DNA from 3 places in the Aeromonas sp. Marseille-Q7275 genome. Region 3 is predicted to be linked to each of the others. Evidence: predicted binding sites of a transcription regulator. Region 3 holds the regulator's gene; each other region holds the start of a gene.
The links. Region 3 encodes LexA, which represses DNA repair genes until DNA is damaged. Its sites were predicted from a motif close to ANCTGTNTNNNNANACAGNT; they were not measured.
Positions count from the first base shown of each region.

Region 1: ruvA (Holliday junction branch migration protein RuvA) is a predicted target of LexA. The motif match lies at 1,813-1,832, and genes of this name have one in related genera.
Region 2: umuD (translesion error-prone DNA polymerase V autoproteolytic subunit) is a predicted target of LexA. The motif match lies at 1,680-1,699, and genes of this name have one in related genera.

Region 1 is NZ_CBCPLW010000024.1:6,567-11,962, reverse strand. Features, by position in the region: gene ACWPWQ_RS18465 (proline--tRNA ligase) at 1-1,629, opposite strand, end outside; gene ruvA (Holliday junction branch migration protein RuvA) at 1,886-2,500, shown strand; gene ruvB (Holliday junction branch migration DNA helicase RuvB) at 2,576-3,586, shown strand; gene cydA (cytochrome ubiquinol oxidase subunit I) at 4,524-5,396, shown strand, end outside.
Region 2 is NZ_CBCPLW010000019.1:21,401-26,796, reverse strand. Features, by position in the region: gene ACWPWQ_RS16740 (lysozyme) at 1-218, opposite strand, end outside; gene ACWPWQ_RS16735 (hypothetical protein) at 218-427, opposite strand; gene ACWPWQ_RS16730 (hypothetical protein) at 552-1,265, opposite strand; gene ACWPWQ_RS16725 (DUF3283 family protein) at 1,395-1,592, opposite strand; gene umuD (translesion error-prone DNA polymerase V autoproteolytic subunit) at 1,716-2,138, shown strand; gene umuC (translesion error-prone DNA polymerase V subunit UmuC) at 2,135-3,415, shown strand; gene ACWPWQ_RS16710 (hypothetical protein) at 3,387-3,731, opposite strand; gene ACWPWQ_RS16705 (TIGR02642 family protein) at 4,683-5,381, opposite strand; gene ACWPWQ_RS16700 (hypothetical protein) at 5,378-5,396, opposite strand, start outside.
Region 3 is NZ_CBCPLW010000029.1:11,483-16,878, reverse strand. Features, by position in the region: gene plsB (glycerol-3-phosphate 1-O-acyltransferase PlsB) at 1-2,075, opposite strand, end outside; gene lexA (transcriptional repressor LexA) at 2,280-2,906, shown strand; gene ACWPWQ_RS20045 (hypothetical protein) at 3,365-3,574, shown strand; gene ACWPWQ_RS20040 (SCO family protein) at 3,789-4,415, shown strand; gene ACWPWQ_RS20035 (MATE family efflux transporter) at 4,444-5,396, shown strand, end outside.

The DNA.
Region 1 (5,396 bases), on a different contig from region 3:
GTTGTCCAGACCGCGATCGCCGATGACGATGGCGTGCGGCACACCGATCAGCTCCATGTCGGCGAACATCACGCCAGGACGCTCCTTACGGTCGTCGAACAAGACGTCCACACCGGCGGCCTTCAGCTCGGCGTAGAACTGCTGCGCCTGCTCGGCGACGCGCTCGGACTTGTGCATGTTCATCGGCACGATGGCCACTTCGAACGGCGCTATGGCTTCCGGCCAGATGATGCCGTATTGGTCGTTGTTCTGCTCGATGGCGGCGGCCACCAGACGGGAAACACCTATACCGTAGCAACCCATCTCCATGGTGACGGACTTGCCGCCCTCGTTCAGCACGCTCGCCTTCATGGCTTCGGAGTACTTGGTCCCCAGCTGGAAGATGTGGCCCACTTCGATGCCGCGCTTGAGCAGCAGCTTGCCCTGGCCGCACGGGCTGGGGTCGCCTTCCACCACGTTGCGCAGGTCGGCAACCTCGTAAGCGGCGATGTCGCGATCCCAGTTGGCACCGGTCAGGTGGAAGCCGGTCTCGTTGGCGCCGCAAACAAAATCGCTCAGATGGGCAGCGCTGCGATCGACGATGATGCGACCGGCAAAGCCGACCGGGCCTATGGAGCCTGCATCGCAACCGGCGGCAGCCTTGATCTGCTCGTCATTGGCGAAGGTGAGCGGGTTGGCGACGCCAGCCAGCTTCTCTGCCTTGATTTCGTTCAGCTCGTGGTCGCCACGCAACACCAGGGCGATGACCGCCTGCTTGCCGTGCTCGTCCGCTTCGGCCAGTACCAGCAGGGTCTTGGCGATGGCGGTCGGTGCCACGGCCAGGAAGGCGGCAACCTCGTCGATGGTGTGAACGGCCGGGGTGGCGACCTTGGTCAGGGCTGCGGTGGCGGCAGCGCGCTCACCGGCCGGTGCCAACGCTTCGGCCATCTCGATATTGGCGGCGTAATCTGATGTATCGGAGAAGGCGATCAGGTCTTCACCGCTCTCGGCCAGCACCTGGAATTCGTGGGAGCCGGTGCCACCGATGGAGCCGGTATCGGCCTGCACCGGACGGAAGTTCAGACCCATGCGGGTGAAGGCGGCGCAGTAGGCGGCGTGCATCTTCTCGTAGGTCTCGATCAGCGAGGCCTTGTCGATGTGGAAGGAGTAGGCATCCTTCATCAGGAACTCGCGACCGCGCATCACGCCGAAACGGGGGCGAACCTCGTCGCGGAACTTGGTCTGGATCTGGTACAGATTCAGCGGCAACTGCTTGTAGCTGTTCACTTCGTAACGGATCAGGGCGGTGATCACCTCTTCGTGGGTCGGGCCCAGCACGAAGGGGCGGTTGTGACGGTCGGTCAGACGGCACAGCTCGGGGCCGTAGTCATCCCAGCGACCGGACTCCTGCCACAGCTCGGCGGGTTGTACCACCGGCATGGAAACTTCGATGGCACCAGCATTGTTCATCTCTTCGCGAACAATGTTCTCGATCTTTTTCAGTACCCGCAGACCGGTTGGCAGCCAGGCGTACATGCCGGAGGCCAGTTTACGGATCATCCCGGCGCGCAGCATCAGCTGGTGGCTGATGACTTCAGCGTCGGAGGGGGTTTCCTTGAGAGTGGAAAGCAGATATTGGCTGGTACGCATCGCGGTAGACCTTCGCTAGTTCGGGCCCTTGGCCCTGGAAAATTTCAAGTGCGGAATTTTAACAGGCCGAGCCCCGTGGCCCAAGGGCTAAATTCAGCCAGGCAGGGGGGAAGGGCCGCGCTGGCACGGGCCTTGTCCCACCGGGCAGGGGAGGGGGAGCGGCAGATCGCGGGACAAGCCCTATGCTGGATACTTATCCAGTTATTCTTTATGCTATGACCCAATTTGCAAGAGTCTGCGTGGCGAGGAAGAGAACATGATCGGTCGCTTGAGAGGCGTCATCATCGAGAAACAACCCCCTGAGGTGCTGATCGAAGTGGGGGGCCTGGGCTATGAAGTGCACATGCCCATGAGCTGCTTCTATGATCTGCCCGAGCTCGGGAAGGAAGCTGTCATTCACACCCACTTCGTGGTGCGCGAAGATGCCCAGCTGCTCTATGGCTTCAATCATAAGCAGGAGCGGGCGCTGTTTCGCGAGCTGATCAAGACCAACGGGGTCGGCCCCAAGCTGGCGCTGGCCATCCTCTCCGGCATGACGGCCACCCAGTTCGTGATGAGCGTCGAGCGCGAGGAGATAAGCTCCCTGGTCAAGTTGCCCGGTGTGGGCAAGAAGACCGCCGAGCGACTGGTGGTGGAGATGAAAGACCGCCTCAAGGGCTGGGTCAGCCACGATCTCTTCTCCCCTGCCGCCATCAGCCCGCCCGCCCAGGAGAGCCAGCTGCGTGCCCCCGATGCCAGCGAAGAGGCGGCCAGCGCCCTGGTGGCGCTCGGTTACAAGCCGCAGCAGGCGAGCCAGATCGTGGCCAAGGTGGCCAGCGAGGGCATGTCGGTGGAAGCCATCATCCGTGAATCCCTGCGCAGCCTGGTGTGAGGATGACAATGAAGCAAGCGGACCATCCCGGGTCACTGGACTGTGAGCGCGGGGATGCAGAGCGTGAGGTTGTGCATGATTGAAGCGGATCGTCTCATCTCGGCCGGTGCCGCCCGCGAGGACGAGGTCATCGATAGGGCCATCCGGCCCAGGAAGCTGGCGGATTACACCGGGCAGGATCACGTCTGCGACCAGATGGAGATCTTCATCGAGGCCGCCCGCCAGCGCGGGGAGGCCCTCGATCATCTGCTGATCTTCGGCCCACCCGGGCTTGGCAAGACCACGCTCGCGAATATCGTGGCCAACGAGATGGGGGTTAACATCAAGACCACCTCGGGCCCGGTGCTGGAGAAGGCCGGCGATCTCGCCGCCCTGCTCACCAACCTCGAACCGAACGATGTATTGTTCATCGACGAAATCCACCGCCTCAGCCCCGTGGTGGAGGAGGTGCTCTATCCGGCCATGGAGGATTACCAGCTCGACATCATGATAGGAGAGGGGCCTGCCGCCCGCTCCATCAAGCTCGATCTCCCTCCCTTCACCCTGATCGGGGCCACCACCCGGGCCGGCTCCCTGACCAGCCCCTTGCGTGACCGCTTCGGGATAGTCCAGCGCCTCGAGTTCTACAACGTCAAGGATCTCACCGACATCGTCTCCCGCAGCGCCCGCTGCCTCGGGCTCGACATGTCGGGGGACGGGGCGCTGGAGGTGGCTCGTCGCTCCCGGGGGACCCCGCGGATTGCTAACCGTCTGTTAAGACGGGTGCGGGATTTCGCCCAGGTGAAATCCGATGGTCGCATTGATGGACCCATAGCGGCCCGTGCCATGGACATGCTGGACGTGGACAATGAGGGGTTCGACTTCATGGACCGCAAGCTATTGTTGGCCGTCATCGACAAGTTTATGGGGGGGCCAGTGGGTCTCGACAACCTGGCCGCCGCCATAGGGGAAGAGAAGGACACCATAGAGGACGTGCTGGAGCCTTATCTGATCCAGCAAGGCTATCTGCAACGTACACCCAGAGGGCGGATCGCGACACCGAGAGCTTATGCGCACTTTGGCCTGCAACGGCCAGATGAGCAGTAAAAGCAGCCTTTTGAACGACAAACCGCCCCCAGGGCGGTTTTTTATTATCCGGGCAAAAAAAAGCCCACGGCGGATGCGGTGGGCAAAGACAATTCAGGATGGATGTTCACAGACAGTGAGTGCGTCTGCAGACCGGTCGGGAAAAAACAGAGGAGCCGTCGCGAGGCCTCAGAGTCGGTTCATTTGATAGAGTTGAACGAACGAAAGCTTGTAGTAACGGATGGTCTTGGCAACAAACTTTTTCATCATTAATCCCAACAAACAGGTTCGAAATGTTCATCGAATACGTACCGGGAACCCGGAATGACCGGCCTGTATCCAGAGGTGTGCCCTCACTGCGAGGCGCATTGTAGGAGCTCTTGCCGGGTCGGACAAACAAGAAAATCTATGTGTTTCGGATTAGATAAATTAATGACTTTGCGAGATAGCCCTATCCGCATAAACATGTGTTTTTGTTGGTTTTAAATTGATTTCATGATGGCCTGCACCATTCTTGAAATATCGGATTGATAAGGGCTTGCCTGCTCATCTCGTCTATTTGTTTAACAGAATTGAAACTATTTTGACGAGAGTTAAAATTGATTTAAATCAAGTGTTTACGGTTTAATGTTTTTTGTGAGCAAGCTCCCAAAATTAATGGGAAACGGCTTGTAAGTTGCCTTGAAAAGGCATGTATTGATGATGGGTTTACATTGATTTCAATCAAATAAAGATGATATAAAACAGCCATCATTATAGGCGAGAATAGAACTGCAGTTAATGTTTACCAGATGTTAAACATTAGCTTTTTTTGTTCCTCTATATTGCCTTGTTGTTAATATGGTGGCAGTCGAATCCGGTCAGTCCGCGAGGGGTGATCGACCATTCGGGGACTTCCAATGGAAGCTTTGTCCTTAAAACTTAAAATAGCCGTGCCAATAATCGGTGAGGAAACATCATGATTGCTGAGCATGTGGTAGACCTATCGCGGTTCCAATTCGCTGCGACGGCCCTTTATCACTTCCTGTTTGTACCCCTGACGCTGGGAATGGCCTTCCTCCTGGCGATCATGGAGTCTGTCTATGTGATGACCAACAACACAGTGTACCGGGACATGACCAAGTTCTGGGGCAAGTTGTTTGGTATCAACTTTGCCCTTGGGGTTACCACCGGGCTCACCATGGAGTTTCAGTTCGGTACCAACTGGGCTTACTACTCCCACTATGTCGGCGATATCTTCGGGGCCCCGCTGGCCATCGAAGGCTTGATGGCCTTCTTCCTGGAGTCCACCTTCGTCGGCATGTTCTTCTTCGGTTGGGATCGCCTCAGCAAGCGCCAGCATCTGGCGGCAACCTGGCTGATGGCACTCGGGACCAACCTCTCCGCCCTCTGGATCCTGGTCGCCAACGGCTGGATGCAGAACCCGGTCGGCGCCGAGTTCAACTTCGAATCCATGCGCATGGAGATGGTGAGCTTCGCCGATCTGGTGTTCAACCCGGTGGCGCAGGTCAAGTTCGTCCACACAGTGGCGGCGGGCTATACCACGGGCGCCATGTTCGTGCTGGGCATCTCCTCCTACTACCTGCTGAAGAATCGTGATGTGGCCTTCGCCCGTCGCTCCTTCGCCATTGCGGCCGCGTTCGGCATGGCCTCCATCCTCTCCGTGCTGGTGCTGGGTGACGAGTCCGGCTACGAGACCGGAGAAGTGCAGAAGGTGAAGCTGGCGGCCATCGAGGCCGAGTGGAACACCGAGCCGGCCCCCGCGTCCTTCACCCTGTTCGGCATTCCGAACCAGGAAGAGATGCGCACCGACTACGCCATCAAGATCCCT
Region 2 (5,396 bases), on a different contig from region 3:
ACCCGCACCTCCCGCAGGCTCCGATTCACAGCAGCAACAGGGGTGATGGTGTCGCCCATCCTCACCCCTTCAGTGCTCCCGAACCCGATGGTGGGGAGCTTGGTGCCGTGTACCGGGTCGGGGTAAGCCACCGGCCCCCACCCCTCCCGATTCAGGATCCCCACAAAGCCGGCGGCGCTCAGCGTGAGAGCTGCGATTGCGATGCGGACCTTGCTCACTATGCACCTCCCTGCTGGCGGCGCGGCTTGATGATGTTCGACCAGATAAACCAGCCCATCTGAACCGCTATCCACATCAACGTGGCGGCCAGTACCCAGTCATTGAGCGAATACCCGGCCAGCGTCATGCCGGACACCACTACCGGCGGCGCGCTCTTTGCCACCCCCGCAGCGGCCGCAGCCGTCGCGAGCTCTTCTTCTTTCCCCATGCATCGCTCCTCCAGAAACGACAAAGCCCGCACGAGGCGGGCCAGAAATGAAAAAGACCAGGGTCACGGGGACTCTGGCCATCTTCTAGAGATGCTAACGCTATGAGGTTGGGCTTTCAACTCTTCATTTAGATGAAGGCCACCACTTCCAGCCCCTTTTCGAATCTAGGGTCTCACGGGCTAAAGCTTTCATTTTAACCCCACCATCCATTGCAGCGTTGATTGCATTTTTTATTTCATCCCTACTAGAACTTAATTCATCACGTGCCCGTTCATAACGTTCTTTTGCATCATCTTCTAGGCAATATATATCCTTATTGTACGAAGATAGTTTGCCATGATAACTCCGCAACATAACATAAATTTGCTCATCTATCCAAAATCGATTCTTCCCCATCAATACTGATGATGACTCAACAATTTTATTTAAGCTATCGACATATGGCATAAAATCTTTCTTTACAACAGCATCTACGGCCTCTTTTCCCAATTTTTGAAATGCCATTATAATTATATCTCTAGCCTCATCGAATGAAATACTCTGACCTAACTCAGGAACGTTTTCGATGCCATGCTTCCTCATCTCCCTTACTAGTATGTCACTAAACCTGTATGGGGAATGAAGTACCATGATCTCAAACTCTGCCAACGAATCACAAACAGCAGTTAACCTCACAACCTTTTGCTTTTGAAATTCATCAGAAAATGCTTGTCCGCTTTTGTACCTCTCAAGCATTTTACTGACTTGATATCCAACAAGTAACAGTATCGCTCCAATTAATAGCTTATCAATAACCAATAAGCCCACTTGTGAATTCATAAAACCTAAGAACCCCATAATTCTCCTAGCAGTTTTACCGATAATACTTATAATTTTAATGACATGATTTTTATCATATCGCTCGCATTTTATCTAATGTTACAAACATATTTCAGGTTCAATGCACACACTACTAATATTGCCATTTCATCGTATGTTTTTCCGATACTGCTCTACCCGCTGCAGGAAGTAGGCCTGCATCTCCCCCTTGTAGTTCCCGGCCTCGCTCTCGGCTGGGATCTTGATCTCGGGGTTCCTTTCCTTCCATACCGCATAGGCGGCGGCCTTCTCTACCTCGACCTTCTCCTGCTCGTCTTTCGGCAGGGAGCACAGATTGAATGACATTGGCGACTCCACGCATAGGGCACCTGCCGATATTACCCGAATCCGGAGCCAATCGCTCCACGGTGATCTTCGCCATGGGTATCGTTATACTGTGTTTATATACAGCATTGTGAGCCTAAAACCATGTTTGCAGTTCCCGACCTCGACGCCCCAGCGTTGGAAATCCCGTTGTTCCTCTCTCCTGCCGCCTGTGGCTTCCCGTCCCCCGCCCAGGACTATGTGGAACAGACCATCGACCTGAACCAGCTATGCATAGCGCACCCGGCCGCGACTTATTACGTTCGGGCAGCCGGTGACAGCATGGTAGAGCACGGGATCCACGATGGTGACATGCTGGTCGTAGACCGCAGCAGCAAGCCAGTGCATGGCAGTGTGGTTGTTGCGGCCGTAGATGGCGAGTTCACTGTGAAGCAGCTCCAGCTCAGCCCCTCAGTCTGCCTCCTACCAGGGAACCCTGCCTATCGTCCCATCCACTTCAGTGACGGGCAGCACTTGGAGATCTTCGGTGTGGTTACCTTCGTCATCCACAAGATGCCCGCGCCATGAACAAGAGCTGCGCCGTTGCCCTGGTTGATGTGAACAACTTCTACGCCTCCTGCGAACGGCTGTTCCGGCCTGATTTGAAGGGGCGGCCCATCGTCGTGCTCTCCAACAACGACGGCTGCGTGGTGGCCCGTTCGGCGGAGGCCAAGGCGCTCGGCATCAAGATGGGGGTGCCCTACTTCCAAATCCGCCAGTTCTTCGAGGCCATGGGCGGGGTCTGGTTCTCCAGCAACTACGCGCTCTACGGTGACATGAGCCAGCGGGTGATGAGTATTCTGGAGGGGATGGCCCCGGCTGTGGAGGTCTACAGCATCGACGAGGCCTTCATTGAGCTGAGCGAGTCCTGGGCCGGTGACCTGGTGGAGTACGGGCGACAAGTCCGCGAACGGGTGCAGCAGTGGACCGGGCTGGTCGTTGGGGTCGGCATCGGCCCCACCAAGACGCTCGCGAAATTAGCGAACTACGCAGCCAAGAAGTGGCCGGCCACCGGGGGCGTGGTGGATCTGCGGGATGAAGCGCGGCGCGCCCGGCTGATGGCGATCACCCCGGTGGAAGAGATATGGGGCATTGGTCGGCGGCTCACCGCCAAGCTGGAGGCCCAGGACATCAAGACCGTGGCCGACCTGGTTGCCGCTGACCCGAAGAGCCTCCGCCGCCGGTATGGCGTAGTCGTAGAGCGCACTGTGCAGGAGTTGCGGGGGATCCCCTGCGCCGAGCTGGAACAGGAGGCGCAGGCCAAGCAGCAGATCATCTGCAGCCGGAGCTTCGGCGAGCGCATCACCCAGATCGGCCCCATGCACCAGGCGCTGGCCGGCTACATGGAGCGGGCCGCCGAGAAGCTCAGGGGGGAAGGGATGTGCTGCCGTCATGTCACCCTGTTCATTCGCACAAGTCCGTTCAGCGACCGAGAGCCCTACTACGGCAACCAGGTGAGCACCAAGCTGGCGATGCCCACCCATGACACCCGGGCGCTGCTGGCCCTGATCCCGGAGCTGCTCCCCCGCATCTGGCGCGACGAGCAGCGATACCAGAAAGGGGGCGTCATGCTGGCCGACTTCACTCCCGCCAACATGCAGCAGGGCGACCTGTTCGCAGCGGAGCAGCAATCGCCCCGCAGCGAGGCACTGATGCAGGTCATCGACAAGATCAACCAGGGGCGATTGGGATCGGTTTACTTTGCCTCGAGGGGCCGGGATACCCGGGAGTGGATGATGAAGCGGGAGCAGCTCAGCCCCCGCTACACCACCTGCATCAGCGAGCTCCCCGAGGTGAAGGCATAGCCTTGGAAAGGCGGGCCAGCTTTGAGTGCAGGACATTGAGCTTGAAAGATTGTGAACCTTGAGGCGGTTCGGGGTGGATGGCCAGGACCTTGATAAACACTCGCTTTGAGCTTCTCTTGCCCACCTCACGCTTGCAGCTTCTCGACTCCGCCAGCGTCTCCACATAGCGGAGTGACCGGAGGTAGACGACCGCCTCGCGAGCAACCTCCGCAGGTATGCCCAGCCGTTCGGCCACCTCGTGAAAGTCAAAGAAATCGCCGTGTAGCAGCCCCCAACCAGCGACCTGAAGAGCGGTAGGTTTCAACTTGCTTTCCATGCGCGCAGCCTAATGAATGAGGGATGTCAAGGTCCCGAATCTGACCCAGACTCCGAGACATAGCTAAGTTCACAGAAAGCAGATTAGCCGACAATGGACTCGTTTTCCCTGAATCCCTTACGTAACAGGGCATGCAGAGTGATTTTGCTACGAAAATCACACGGTTTTTGCAAGCAAAAAAAGTTCAATAAAATTACTGCGCACAAAAATCAGACTTGCATTTACCGGATCAATCTGATGTAAGCCCACTCGCCGTGAGCGTCCACTAACCCCCATCCCAAAGCCCACACCTTATCCACAGCTTATGGGTTATTCACAGATTGCAATGCCGCGACGACCTCACTATCTTGTAGTTCGCATTGAAAACAACACTATATCTTGGGTTTACAGCTCAAGAAGCTAAGCTCAGTGACACCGAGCAGGTATCAAAAAAGGAGATATGGGATGAGGCAATACGTGAAAATTTATCCACCGCCGTGCAAGGAGAAACGATATGGCGAAATCAAGACGCTCGATAGGGCGACGAAGTGCGGCTTCGGCCGAAAATGCAAAGACCCCACAGCTTGCAACTGCAGGGCCTTCGAAGCTAGCTGATAAGCTACTTGCAATAGCTAACTCAGCAGAATCAGTCCTCAAGCTAGCCAACGCGTGTATCAAACTTGTCAGGCTTGCTATAGATGTTTATAAGCATCTCGAGGACAAAATCACCTAAATCCAAGGGCCTTCGGGCCCTTTTTTACACCTTTAACTTACGATTCGTTAGTCAAACGTGTAACTGGAATCATGGACAATCATGACCTAGCCGTCAACAAAATTATAGCACTATCTGTGCTACACCAACGCTTAGAAAAAGCAAAAAATAGTCAATATTCAACAAGTTACACCATACACCTTTGCCTCGCAAATTTTGCGTTTCGCAAAATTCCATTCTGCATGGTGTATGATGATTGCCTACGTCGCCCGCATCTCCCTCACCTGTCGGTCCATGAGCTTGGACAAGTCTGACGCTTGGTGGATCACGTCATCGACCACTTTCTCAACGAGCTGGCGCATCTCCTGCCCGAACCGGCGCGACACCAACTCTACGTGTGGCTCGACCCGGCCGGTGCCTTGGCACTTGGGGCAGTCGTCACCCTTACGCGGGCGGATCCCGGTGCCATTGCAGTGCGGGCAACGCCCTGACCGGAGCATCTCGGCGACACAGTGGTCGCGGGCCAACTGCAGGATCTCGTTCCGCTCGGCCAGCAGGCGCTGGTACTCGTGGTCATTGCCGGACCGGTGGGCGCGCTTGGCCTTCTCCATCACCACGGCGGCCCGGCGGCGCTCCTTGTCATAGTGAGGGTGAGACAGCACCAAGTGCTCCAACTGCTCAGGCAGCGGGCGGCGCAGCAGGATTGCCATGGCCATACCACCGGCCTCGTCACTGTCCAGCGTGGCGCTGAAGTGGGCCAACAATGACGCCAGGGCTTGCTCATCCCCCAGGTGGTCAGCCATGAGGAACTGGAGTCCTTGCGGGTTGCTCTTTGCGGCCACCTGCAGGGCCCCCAGAAACTCCTCCCTCCCCAGCGTGCTGGAGCGACCAGACGAGGGTTCATGTAGTGCGCCTTTCGGCGAGAAAAGGCGCAGAGCCATTTCGATAGCGTGGGTCATGGTTTGGTCCTCTGG
Region 3 (5,396 bases):
GGATTGACCCAGTAGCCGCCGTCGCGCGCCTCGATCAGCTGCTGGCGTTGCAGCTCGGCCAGCAGGGCATCGACCAGCTCCGGCAGCTCGTCCTCTTCGTAGCGCAGGAACAGCTCTGTCTTGAGCAGCGGGTAGATGTCGATGCAGCGGGCGACGATCTCGCCGCGGGAGATCCCCTCGCAGCGCTCGATCAGGGCCGCCACCAGGGAGGGCAGGGCGAACAGGTGGAGTATGTTGTTGCGGTAGTAGGTCAGCAGGATCGCCTGATAGCGATCGAGGCTGATGATCTGCCCCAGCTTGTCCTCGCTCACCTCGAACTTGTTGAGCTCCATGGCCTGATCCAGCAGTGTCCTGGCATCCTCGTCCGGCATGGTGCTCTGGGGGCTGTAGGGCACCTGCTTGAGCAGGTCCAGATAGGTGTTGATCTGGGCCTGCAGCTCGTCCCGGGTCAGGGCATGGCGTTCGGCGGCCAGCAGCGCCAGGGCACTCAGGGTCAGGCCGTTGACGGCGGCGGCATCGTTGATCCGGGTCATCAGCAGCTCGGCCAGCTGGTTGACGGTGGGGGCCATCCATTCGGGGCGCTCCTCCCGGCCTATGCTCTCCTTCCAGTGCGGCACGTGCTCGCCGAGGTAGCTGTTGAGGGTCAGCGGTTCGCCGAAGTTCACGAAGCCCCGTCCATAGTTGCGCAGCTTGCGGAGTATGCCGAGCACCTGCAGGAAGCTCTCCTTCTCCTTGCGGCTCCCCTTGAGCTCGTTGTGGTAGGTGTTCACCTCCATCACGTGCTCGTAGCCCAGATAGACGGGCACCAGGGTGACCGGCCTGTCCAGCCCGCGCATCATGGCCTGCAGGGTCATGGCCAGCATGCCGGTCTTGGGGGGCAGCAGGCGGCCGGTGCGCGAGCGACCCCCTTCGGTGAAGAACTCCACCGAGTAGCCCTTGGCAAACAGCAGGTTCAGGTATTCACGAAAGACCGTGCTGTAGAGCGGGTTGCCCTTGAAGGTGCGGCGGATGAAGAAGGCGCCGCCGTGGCGGAAGATGGGGCCCGCCGGCCAGAAGTTGAGGTTGATGCCCGCCGCGATATGGGGCGGCACCATGCCCTGGTGATAGATGACGTAGGAGAGCAGCAGGTAGTCCATGTGGCTGCGATGGCAGGGGACGTAGACTATCTCGTGCCCTTCCTGCGCCAGCTGGCGCACCTGCTCGGCACCGTTGACCGAGAGGCCGCGGTAGAGCTTGTTCCACAGCCAGCCGAGGAAGCTCTCCCCGAGCCGGATCAGCCGGTAGGAGAAGTTGGAGGCGATCTCGTCCATGTAGCCATGGGCGCGCTTCTGGGCTTTTTCGAGGCTGATCCCCTCCCGTCTGGCCTCTTCCTCGATGGCCTGCTGGATCACGCTCGACTCCAGCAACTGCTTGAACAGCAGGTTGCGGTTCGGCAGCTTGGGGCCGGTGGCCGCCAGCTGCTGGCGACTGAAGTGGGTGCGGGCCACCCGCGCCAGCTTGTGGGCTATGGCCTCGTCGGTGCCGTGCTTGTCCGCCATGTAGCGCAATGAGAGCGGCGGTGAGAAGCGCACCAGGTTTTCGCGCCCTTTCAGGATCACGATCAGCGCCTTCTTGAGCCGGTTCGGGGCCAGGCTGCTGATGATGTTCCAGCCGGAGGCCTCCTCGCCTTCCCGGCCGGGGGCGCGCCCCCAGAACAGGGTGACGGGCACCACCTGGATATCCAGCTCGGGATCCTGCTTGTGCAAGTCCAGCAGCTGGTGGAACTCCTGCAGGAAGGGCAGCGGCTTGTTGCGCGTGCCAAACAGGGGAGGCGGACGATCCAGACAGACGTAGCGCGGCAGCAGCTGGCCACCCAGTTCCAGCGGCGTGAAGGGGCCGGGCAGGCCGAGATCCTCGCAGCACTGTTGCAGGGTCATCAGGTCGGTGATCGAGCTGGTTTTCAGGGCGTAGACGATGGGTCTTGCCGGATCCAGCTTGAGCTCCGTGATGGGATTTTCCGGCAGGCTCTTGTGATTGACCAAGCCACTGACCGGCCATTGCAGGATGGCTCTGGAAATGTTCTGTCCAAGGGACATGTGCGTCTGCTCTCCAAAAAAATGCGGCGTGAGCATAGCAAATCACCGACGGCTTGTCGCCGAGAGGTAGGATGAGTGCCTTTTCAGGATAGAAGGTGCGGGAATTTTGCGACAAGGTGGGGACAAATATCAGCAACGCCTTGCCTTGGCCACAGCACTGTATATACTGCCAGTGTGCTGTATAAAAAGACAGGTGCCAATGCTATGAAACCCCTTACCCCCCGCCAGGCTGAAGTGCTGGAGCTTATCAAGGCGAACATGAGCGAGACCGGCATGCCGCCGACTCGCGCCGAGATCGCCCAGAAGCTTGGCTTCAAGTCGGCCAATGCGGCCGAGGAACATCTGAAGGCCCTGGCCAAGAAAGGGGTCATCGAGATCATGCCCGGCACCTCCCGCGGCATCCGTCTGCTGCTCGAGGAAGAGGAGGCTGCGCCAGAAGAGAACGGCCTGCCGCTCATCGGCAAGGTCGCGGCCGGCGAGCCCATCCTGGCCCAGGAGCACATCGAGAGCCACTATCAGGTGGATCCCGCCCTGTTCCACCCGCGGGCAGACTTCCTGTTGCGGGTGCAGGGCATGAGCATGAAGAACATCGGCATCATGGATGGGGATCTGCTGGCGGTGCACAAGACCCAGGAGGTGCGCAACGGCCAGGTGGTGGTGGCGCGTCTCGATGAAGACGTCACCGTCAAGCGCTTCCAGCGCAAGGGCAGCCAGGTGTGGCTGCTGCCGGAGAACGAGGATCTCTCCCCCATCGAGGTGGATCTCTCCAGCCAGCACCTGACCATCGAAGGGCTGGCGGTCGGGGTCATTCGCAACGCCGACTGGATGTAGCCATCGAACATGCCAAGGGGCCTCCTGCGGGAGGCCCCTTCGTTTGTGCGTTTTCCCCGATCTCCTTTCCTCCCCGATCCCCGCCATTGCCGCCACCCAGATCCACCGCAAACAGTACCGCCACGCATCGTGCATTTCGGATATATCCTTTGAGAAGGCCCGCAGTGTCATGGCCGGATAACCGCCATGACCTTGAGTGTGCCGCCAGGTCAGCATGGGTAGCAGGGATGCATCACAGCTGGGGCGGTGCGGGACAGGAGAGTCGTCAGGCAGCAGGACGACTCAATACAGTCAGTACGCGACGGTGCCTGGTCTGCCTCCCGATGGCAGTCACACTGGTCGGCGTGGCCTGTTGAGCAAGGAGGACAGGTATGGCTTCAAGCTCGCCGTGGGATCCGGGTCCGGCCGCAACCGCAACCCCCGCATCCTCCATCACCCGATTCATCAAGGGCAGTCGGATGACGTGGTTTTATGCGCTCTGGGTCTATCACAAGGGCGATGGCTGGACCATCTGGCTGGGGTGCCCCAAGGACAAGATTGTCCGCCTGGTTCGTCTGTTCCGCCGCCACCACGACATAGGTTTGCCAGATGCCCCCTGGACGGCCCCGGTCATTCCGCTGCGCGCCACTATACGGCGCCCCCAGGGGCAGCGAAGACTGCGACCCTGAGCCAGTCCCCCGAACAGTGTGTGAGCCCCACCCGGTGTGGGGCTCTTCTTTATCCCCGCCATGGCCGGGAGATAGTGGTTGTCTCCTCCCTATGGGGACCTTTCCTGACCGGGATCCGGACTCGGGACTAGGCAGAAACGGGGCCTGGCGGGTTACAATAGCCCTTCATTGGCCCCGCCATCTGGCTGGTTGAACTAGCAAGGTTCTGTTTTATATGGTTAAACCACGTTTCTCCCTGCTGTTGTTGCTCTTCGTCGGCAGCATAATGGCGGCTTATTACTGGAGCCAACCCTCCCTGCCTGCGCAGGCGGATTATTATCCGGTAGGGCGCGACATCAATCCCTTCACCCTCACGGATGGGGATGGGAAGCCCTTCACCGCCGCCAATCTGGCGGGGCACTGGACCTTCCTGTTCATCGGCTACACCTATTGTCCCGACGTCTGCCCGACCGCCCTGGCGGATCTGCGCTCCATCTACCCGGATCTGAAGAAGATCTCGCCCAGCAGCCAGGTGGTCTTCGTCTCGGCGGATCCCCAGCGGGACGACAGCGCCCGTCTCAAGAGCTACACCGCCTTCTTCCATCCGGAGTTCAAGGCGGCGACCGGCCCCCACCGCGCCCTCTTCCCCCTGGTGCGCAACCTTGGCCTCGTCTATTCCATCGTGGAGAGCGAACGCAAGGATTACCTCATAGACCACTCGGCCTCGATCGTGCTGATCAGCCCCGAGGGCAAGCTGGTGGCCATGTTCCGTCCCAAGGTGGCCCCGGGTGAGGTGCCTCATGTGGACATGCAGACCATGGTCTCCGACTTCGCACGCATAGTGCGGCTGGCCGACGAGTGAGCCGCCGGCGCCGATCGTGCCTAGCTTGATGCCGTCCTGGCTGAGGGATCCTCGCCGCCACAGGGCCGTGTTTGCCCTGGCCCTGCCCATGGTGTTCTCCAACGTCACCACCCCCTTGCTCGGCCTGGTGGACACCTGGGTGATCGGTCATCTCGGTCAGGCCTGGTTCCTCGGGGGCGTCTCGGTCGGGGCAACCCTCATCAACCTCCTGTTCTGGCTGCTCGGTTTCCTGCGCATGTCCACCACTGGCCTGACCGCCCAGGCCCAGGGCGCCGCCAGCGCCGAGGGGCAGCTGGACACCCTGGCGCGGGCGCTCGGCCTCGCCGTCGGGCTGGGGCTGGCCCTGCTGTTGCTGGTGCTGCCTTTCTTGCCGGCCATCATAGGGCTCAGCGGGGGATCCCCCGAGGTGCAGGTCTATGCCGGAGACTATGTCTCGGTGCGGATCTGGAGCGCCCCGGCGGCCCTGTGCAACCTGGTCATCATGGGCTGGCTGCTGGGCATGCAGGATGCGCGCAGCCCCATGCTGCTGCTGATCCTGAGCAACCTGGTCAACATGGTGCTGGATGCCTGGTTCGTGCTGGGGCTGGGCTGGCAGGTCAGGGGGGTGGCTGCCGCCTCCCTGCTGGCGGACTACTGCTCGCTCGGGGTGGGGCTCTGGCTGGTGAGCCGCCGCCTGCGCCATCTCCCGGCCGAGGTGTGGCAGGGCGCCTGGTCGCGTTGGTGGCAATGGCCCGCGGTGCGGCGGCTGCTCGGCCTGAATCGGGACATCTTCATCCGCTCCCTCTGCCTGCAGCTCTGTTTCGCCTTCATGACCCTGCAGGGGGCCAGGCTGGGGGACGTGGCGGTGGCCGCCAATGCGGTGCTGCTCAACTTCCTGATGCTGATCTCCTACGGGCTGGACGGTTTTGCCTACGCGGTGGAAGCCATGGTGGGGCGCGCCATAGGACGGCGGGACAGGCAGGGGCTGCGGGAGGCCATAGT